Linked DNA regions of Acidicapsa acidisoli. The protein of the gene in region 1 interacts with the protein of each later gene in a pairwise test. Links are inferred from orthologs where the notes say so. Each region holds a gene or a part of one and is shown in the gene's direction. Other genes may lie near its edges.

What was found. Proteins that work in one complex are often made in the same cells at the same time.
Region 2: the proteins of ruvA (region 1) and ruvC interact in binary tests that used the Escherichia coli proteins (3 or more experiments, as listed by UniProt). The link is inferred for Acidicapsa acidisoli from one-to-one orthologs.

The regions. Positions count from the first base shown.
Region 1 is NZ_JAGSYI010000001.1:1,622,750-1,626,607, forward strand. The notes cover bases 501-3,373. They hold ruvA (Holliday junction branch migration protein RuvA), read left to right. Parts: upstream 501-1,578; coding sequence 1,579-2,169; downstream 2,170-3,373. Other genes in these bases: OHL23_RS06525 (Ig-like domain-containing protein), read right to left, coding at 501-1,248; OHL23_RS06535 (DUF2461 domain-containing protein), read left to right, coding at 2,191-3,000; OHL23_RS06540 (HU family DNA-binding protein), read left to right, coding at 3,249-3,373. Outside these bases: more of OHL23_RS06525, read right to left, coding at 250-500; more of OHL23_RS06540, read left to right, coding at 3,374-3,545; OHL23_RS06545 (DUF4260 domain-containing protein), read left to right, coding at 3,643-3,858. UniProt on the Escherichia coli protein: The RuvA-RuvB-RuvC complex processes Holliday junction (HJ) DNA during genetic recombination and DNA repair.
Region 2 is NZ_JAGSYI010000004.1:619,647-623,120, reverse strand. What follows is about bases 1-2,982. They hold ruvC (crossover junction endodeoxyribonuclease RuvC), read left to right. Parts: upstream 1-1,227; coding sequence 1,228-1,737; downstream 1,738-2,982. Other genes in these bases: OHL23_RS24455 (FecR family protein), read left to right, coding at 2,588-2,982; OHL23_RS24460 (hypothetical protein), read left to right, coding at 1,734-2,414; OHL23_RS24470 (B12-binding domain-containing radical SAM protein), read right to left, coding at 1-913. In the rest of the region: more of OHL23_RS24455, read left to right, coding at 2,983-3,474.

The DNA.
Region 1 (3,858 bases):
TAGCGAGATGGGCTGCGGAAGCGCATCCAGCCAAGCATTGAGTTATTTATGCATATTTCGATGGAGAGAGGCGCGACAAGGTTGAGGTGTCTTGCGATCTTGCTTTCGATCCTGAAGCTCCTGCCTAAGTCCCGCGTGAAAAGGGTCAGTGGTAATTCGGACGAATGCGTCGATCTCCAAAAGAAAAGAGCGCAAACTGTAACAACCCAGTTAGCGCCCTTCGCATTTTCCGATCAACTTTTGGCTGCGTCAGTTCACCGTCAGAGGCATGGTAAGGAACTGCTCGGCAGCGGAGACGCCGTTGCTTGTCTGCGCCCAGATCGTGAGCGTATACGCTCCTGGAAGCGTACCGTAGTTGGGCGTCGGCGGATGATTCAGGTATTTGTAACGTGCATTGCAAGCGGAAGTCCCAAGCACGCCGATTGCTCCCACCATCAGCACGAGGGCGACCTTCCCAAACAACTTTCGTTTGCGGCCAAGCACGCCGAGTCCGATGACTCCAGGCAAGAGCACTGCCAGGACAAGCGGAGCTCCCGCATCGCGTCCGCGAACTGCGTTCAGGCCTTTGCGATTCTGCGCGAGTTGTCCGGCCGGAGCCGTCGTTTGAACCGAAAAAGAGGAAGTGAAGGTTTTCGCAGAGGAGGTTACCTGCAGGTTCTCAGGCGTAAAGAGGCAAGTAACGCCGACAGGCAACGCGGAATCCGTCGCCGAGCCTGTGCTCACAGGCGGACCTGCGCACGAGAGGCTGACAAAGCCCGTGAATGCGGACCCCGGTGTGATCGTAGCCACCACGGTAGCAGCGTCGCCGGGCGCCGCGATGGTCACGGAGGTCGGTGCGATAGACAGCGCAAAGGTGTCTGCGCTCACCTCTGGACTCACTGTCACGCTCTCCGATTGCGATGCTGCATGCACCGTGTCACCGCTATAAGAGGCGGTCAGAAGATGATTACCGGCAGCCAATCCGTCAAGCCGGATATTGGCCTGGCCTGTAGAATCAAGCGCTGCGCCGGCCAGGTTCTTGCCTTGCTCGGTCAGCATGACGACGCCCTTCGCCGGCGTGTCGTCATCCCCTACGACATTCGCCGTGTAGGTTGTCACGGTTCGTCCGCCAACTTCAACCGAACCGGTCGTCAGCGTGGTGTGCGTTGCAAAGCTCGCCGACTGCGCCAAGCCCGCCGTTGTGGCCAGCAAAGTCGCGAAACCGGCGGCCAGCGCCACAACCATCCATTTTCGCGCCAAACGGCGCATGCCCATCAATCTCGTCACCCGCTGTCAACCCCTGTCCCGAAAGTCTTGCTTCGACTTGAAACCCCGAAAAACCGCACCAAACCGTAGCTTGAAACCCTATTGTATCTTCCAGCCCCCACCCCTAGCGAACCGAGGATGAAGATCCGTCCCGGGCAAACCCGCGAGGGACAATGCGGAAGCAACCTGCATTGAAAAGACGAATTCACAGCTCCGAAGTAAGCCAATTCCAACCAGATAACGGTCGTGCGCCCGGAGCGTCACGCTAATATCAAGACTGCGGAGCACCAGACAGATACGAGGGCAGACCCCAAGGCAGACCCAGGGAAGACAATGATCGCTCACCTACGCGGCAAACTGATCCACAAACAACCCGGCCAGGCCATCGTCGAAGCTGCCGGGGTGGGTTACGACGTCACCATCTCCGTCCCCACCTTCACCGCGTTGCCTGCAGTTGGCGCGGAAGCTTCGCTGCACATCCACACCCAGGTTCGAGAAGATCAGATCGCGCTCTTCGGCTTTCTGGAGCGCGACGAAAAACGCCTCTTCGAGCGGTTGATCACCGTCACCGGCGTCGGCCCCAAGCTGGCCGTCACCCTGCTCAGCGGACTCTCGCCCGAACGCGCCGTTACCGCCATCCGTGCCCAGGACCATGCAAGCCTCACGCGCATTCCCGGCGTCGGCAAGAAGCTGGCTGAGCGCCTCGTGCTCGAGTTGAAAGACAAATTAGACGACTTCGCCACCGCGCCCGTCCCAGCCGCCGTTCAGGGAGCCGCGGCCGAGGACGTGCTCTCTGCGCTGACCAACCTCGGCTATCAGCGCCCTGCTGCCGAAAAAGCAATCCAGCTTTCGGTTGCAAAAGAAGCCGCGTTAGCCGCCGATTTCGATGGTTTGTTCCGCGCCGCGCTGAAAATCATTCGCTGATTTTGCTAATCTTGCGAGGTCATGCCAAGTCCCGCAAAGCCCCGCCCGGCTAAATCAACTGCAACCGCCCCGCACCTTCGCAAGGAAGGCATGGCCTTTCTCCGTGCGCTCATTCGCGTCAACAAGACCGACCCTGTCGAAGCCCGCGAATGGTTCCAGGCCAACAAGGCTGTCTATGAGGCCGAGTTGAAGGAGCCGATGCTGGCCATCATCCGCCACGTCACGGACGCCATGCTGGACTTTGCCCCCGAGCACGTTCGCCCGGCGGAAAAATCCCTCTTCCGCATCTACCGCGACACACGCTTCTCCAACGACAAGCGCCCTTACAAGGAGCACATCGCCGCCTGGTGGACGCACACCGGGCTCGACAAGACTTCGGGCGCGGGCTATTACTTCCACATCTCTTCGAAGGACGTGATTATAGCCGCCGGGGCCTACATGCCGGAGAAGGATCAACTCGCCGCCATTCGCCACTGGCTGCTCGATCATCATGCGGAGTTTCGCAAGCTCCTCGAAAAGCCCGCCGTCAGGAAGGCATTCCGCGAGTTCGAAGGCAACGCTCTCACGCGCCCGCCCAAAGGCTTTCCCGCAGATCATCCTGCTCTCGATCTCATCCGCTGCCGCCAATGGGGTCTGGCCGCCACGCTGCCAGCCGAGGCCGCATTGGAGCCCAATCTTGCCGCTCAAGTCGTGCGGCATTTCAAGCTCGCGGCACCCGTGGTGGCGGCTCTCAATACGCCTATTGCGGCAGCTTTGGAAGAGACTCGCAAGCCACGCAAACCGGTGCTCTTTGGTCTGCCGCAAGGCCCAAAAACGGCCAAAAACCGGTAAAAACCGAATTTTTCGGGCAAAAACCCTGAAAATCTTGTGGAAATATGGCTTTTCGGGTTGACTTTATGCCCCCAAAAGACGCAAGGTATCCATCGACAGGTTTCACCGGACCCGCGTCAACACTGGAGATTTGCGCACACGTTGTCCAATCTGTCTAGGCGCATTTCTTCGGCGGGCAACACCAAAACCGGCGCTACCACGGCAACAATACGGATGCCCTAAGCGGCAGACATCGGAGGAAACAAAGAATGGCAACAGGATTGACCAAGACAGCCCTCATCCGCCTTCTGGCTGAAAAGCTGGAACTCACCAACAAGCAGGTTGCAGCGTTTCTCGACACCCTGGCGGAAACGGCCGTCAAGGAGACCAAGAAGAACGGGGTATTCATCATCCCCGGCATCGGTCGCCTCGTCAAGGCCGAGCGCAAGGCACGCGTAGGCCGCAACCCGCAAACCGGCGCGGCCATCAAGATCAAGGCCAAGACCGTGGTGAAGTTCCGCGTAGCCAAGGCTGCCAAGGACGTCATCGCGCCCGCCAAGAAGTAACGCAGGCCCACCGCCGCAACGAAGAGAAGGCGAGCCGCAAGGTTCGCCTTCTTTGCAGTCGTGTGGCGCAGCGATCCCTGCCTGCATCCAATCCACCATGACTTCAGCCAGCTCTCTACCCGCCGAGAAGCCTGCCGTCGCGCCGCCGGTTCTCTGGTGGCTGCGCCTGGAGGGTCTTGCTGTCGCAGCACTGGCAGTCGTCCTGTACGCACGCACAGGCGCAAGCTGGTGGCTCTTCGCGGTGCTCTGGCTAGTTCCAGATCTATCGATGGTCGGCTATTTTGTCGATCCGCGCCTGGGCGCCAATTGCTAC
Region 2 (3,474 bases), on another replicon or contig:
TCCAGTCTTTGAAGACGGCTTTGAGTCCCTCGGGGGTGACGGCTTCTACGCCGACGAGGGCGCCTTTGATGTTGGCGCGGCGCATTGCGTCGAGGTATTCACCGTCTTCGCCGGCTTCCATGGTGATCTGGGTGAAGAAGACCATGTCTTTGGGTAGTTTGGCGAGCTCTTCCATGAGCTGGAATCGCTCGGCGCGGATCGCGGTCAGTTCGCCCAGCTTGGCGAGGTTGTTCTGCTGGCGGGCGAGGCGCAGGTCAGTCAGGGTGACTGGATAGAAATTGTCGTCGGCGAGAGCTATGAAGCGGAAGCCGAGGCGGCGGAGATTGACGATTTCGTCGATGACGCTCTCGAACTGGCGCTGGCGAGGCTGCTGGCCGTCGGTGCGCCAGACGCTGCAAAAAGAGCAGTGCTTGGGGCATCCGCGGATGGTTTGGACGGAGGCCCACATGTATTTGTCGGGCTGCATCAGGTCCCAGCGGGCGGCGAGGAACTGGTTGCCTTCGATGCGGCCGCCTTCGTAAATTCTGGCGGGGTTGCCGGCGAGGCAGTCTGCTACTACGCGTCCCCAGGCGATGTCGCCGTCGCCTTTGACGATTGCGTGGGCTTCGCCTTTTTCGAGGGCTTCCTCGGGAAAGAGCGTGGCGTGGATTCCTCCGTAGACGACCCATGCGCCGCGTGCCCTCGCCATTTTGCCGACTTTGTATCCGCGCAGGGCGTTGCCGGTGTGCACGCTGATGCCAACGATATCTCCGGGCTGGATGGTTTCGGGAACGATCGGTTCGAGGGATTCGTCGACCAGGATCGGATCGCCTGCGGATTTTGGGGTGGCGGCTGCGAGGACAAACAGCCATCTCGGCGTAATTACGCCCGTGCCAAAAGAATTGTCACTGGGATTAACTAGATGGACGTTCACTGGGGCCCGCTTTCCTAGATAAAACCGGTGGCCTGAGAGAACGTGTTTGCAATAGTTGAGTTTTAGGAGCCTATCGCCGACATCTGCCTCTGCATCCTCGCCGGTGACGAGGCTTCCGCCGGTGTTTGATGGCCATCATACACGGAGATGGTTGCTGCTGGGATTAATTCGAGATTTCGATGCTGAAGCTGGCCGGATTTGGGAATCGCCTAGAGACGCCAGACGGCTACGGCCTGTTGGGGGGGAAATTGCGTGATTGGGGCAGGTGAGTGAGCGGAAACCGGAGAGGCAGGAGGTGGGTTACACTCAGGGTGATGCGGGTAATGGGGATCGATTGCGGGACGGAGATCACCGGTTTCGGGGTGGTGGAGTCGGACGATGAGAGCCGGAATCCCCGGTTGATTTGCCGGGCGTTCGGTGGGATTCGCCTGCCGAAACAGAAGACGATGCCGCAGCGGCTGAAGCAGGTATTTGACGAGCTCAATACGGTGCTTGAAGAGTGGCGTCCTGACGTGGTCGCTGTGGAAGAGGTCTTTTATTCTGTGAATGCCAAGTCGGCGCTAAAGCTGGGACAGGTGCGGGGGGTGGCGCTGCTGACGATCGCTCAGATGGGTTTGCCGCTGGCTGAGTATGCTCCGCTGAAGATCAAGTCTTCGGTGGTGGGCTATGGGCTGGCGGGCAAGGAGCAGGTGCAATTCATGGTGGCCCGGCTGCTGGGTCTGGATGCGCCGCCCGAGCCGCCCGACGCGGCGGATGCGCTGGCGATCGCCATTTGTCACATTCACACGGCGCAGACACTCGCGATGCAGGAGACTCGGGGATGAACGGGTTGTCTCTGAGAGGGATGAAGCTGAGGGCGCTGGGGTTGATTGCCTGCACGGCTTTCTTTACTTCGGCGCTGCGTGCTCAACAGTCCGCTGTTTTCCAGATTGAGTTTACGAATCTGCAACTTGTGCCGTCGCACTGGACGCTCAAACTGAGTCCGGACGGGAGCGGGCAGTTTGATGCGGAGGGTGGGCAACCGACGCAGGAGGAGGCTAAGACGATCCTCGCCGGGGATGTGCATCGGCCTGTGCAGTTAAGTCCTGCCTTCACGGAGCAGGTGTTTTCGACGGCACGGACGCGGCGGTGGTTTGCCTTTCCGTGCGAAAGCCACATGAAGGTGGCCTTTCAAGGGACGAAGCGACTGAGCTATTCCGGTCCGGAAGGGAGCGGGGCCTGTGAATACAACTACTCGAAGGACAAACAGATCGAGGAGCTTGGGAATTCGCTGATGGCGGTGGAGTTCACGATTCTGAGCGGGGCGCGCATGGAAAAGCTGCTGCAGCATGACCGCCTGGGACTGGACGAGGAGCTTGACAACCTTGTGACTGCGCTGCACGAAGGCAGCGCGGCTGAGGTGGGCACGATCCGCGAGACTTTGACCCGAATTGCGTCGGATGAAGAGGTCATGGATCGGGTGCGGCGCAAAGCGCGGCAGTTGTTGACGCAAATTCGCTAACAGAGTTTACTTGGATCGGGTATTTTTTGAGTATTTGCGACTTCCGTTTGGGATTCGGGTCTAAGTAACGTTGGGGTTCGTCTCACATACTGAACGACCGGTTTGCGGTGCGCCAACGTCTTTACTGCATGGTTCGCAAAGCTCGTTCGGGTGGGACAAAGGAGAGTCTCTCCATGAAAACTTTTACGCATACCTCTGCCAAGGGTTCTCGACCAGAGCTGAGCGACGGGCCGGCGCATTGGGTTGCATCTTTGACGGGACTCGGGAAAATCCTGCCTGCGGCTGGAGCGATTTTTGTGCTCGCCGCGTGTGCTGTCTGGGCTACGGCTGCTGCTGCTTTGCCACTCGATGACGATGATGCTCCGGATGTCGCGCAGACCGGGTCCGATTCGCGTGCGGTGCGGTTAAGCACGGTTGAGGGGCAGGTGCGGGTGATTCAGGATGGACAGGTGATCGCCGATCCGGCTTACGCCAATCTACCGCTCTTCGAGGGCGCGGAGGTGAACACCGGCAACGACGGGCGGGCCGAGGTTCAGTTGGAGGACGGGAGTCTGGTGCGCCTGTCGCCGAATTCGATGCTGACATTTACTGTTTTGCAGCAGCAGGGAACCGGATCGCGCACGGAGGTTGTGCTGAATAACGGCCTGGCGTATTTCGAACTGCAGCCGAGTAATGAGGAGCACAGCCTGCGGGTGAGTTATGGCCCTGCGTCTTTTTCGGCGAGCAGTTTTTCCGTGGTGAGGCTCACGCTGGACACGCCTCCGGGAGAGATGGCGTTATTTTCCGGGAATGTGCATCTGGATCGCGGCGATTCGATGCAACTGGATATGCATGGCGGAGAGAGCCTGACCCTGGATGCGAACGATCAGACTCGCTACAACCTTGCCGAGTCGATCGAGCCGGATTCGTGGGATAGCTGGAATGCGGATCGCGACCAGGTGCTGAACCAGGAGGCGGGCGAAAAGACGGCGGCCAGCAGCGGTTATGTGAATTCGCAGGGCGTCGGAATGGGCGATCTGGATGCCAACGGAAATTGGTATGACGTTCCGGGCCAGGGATA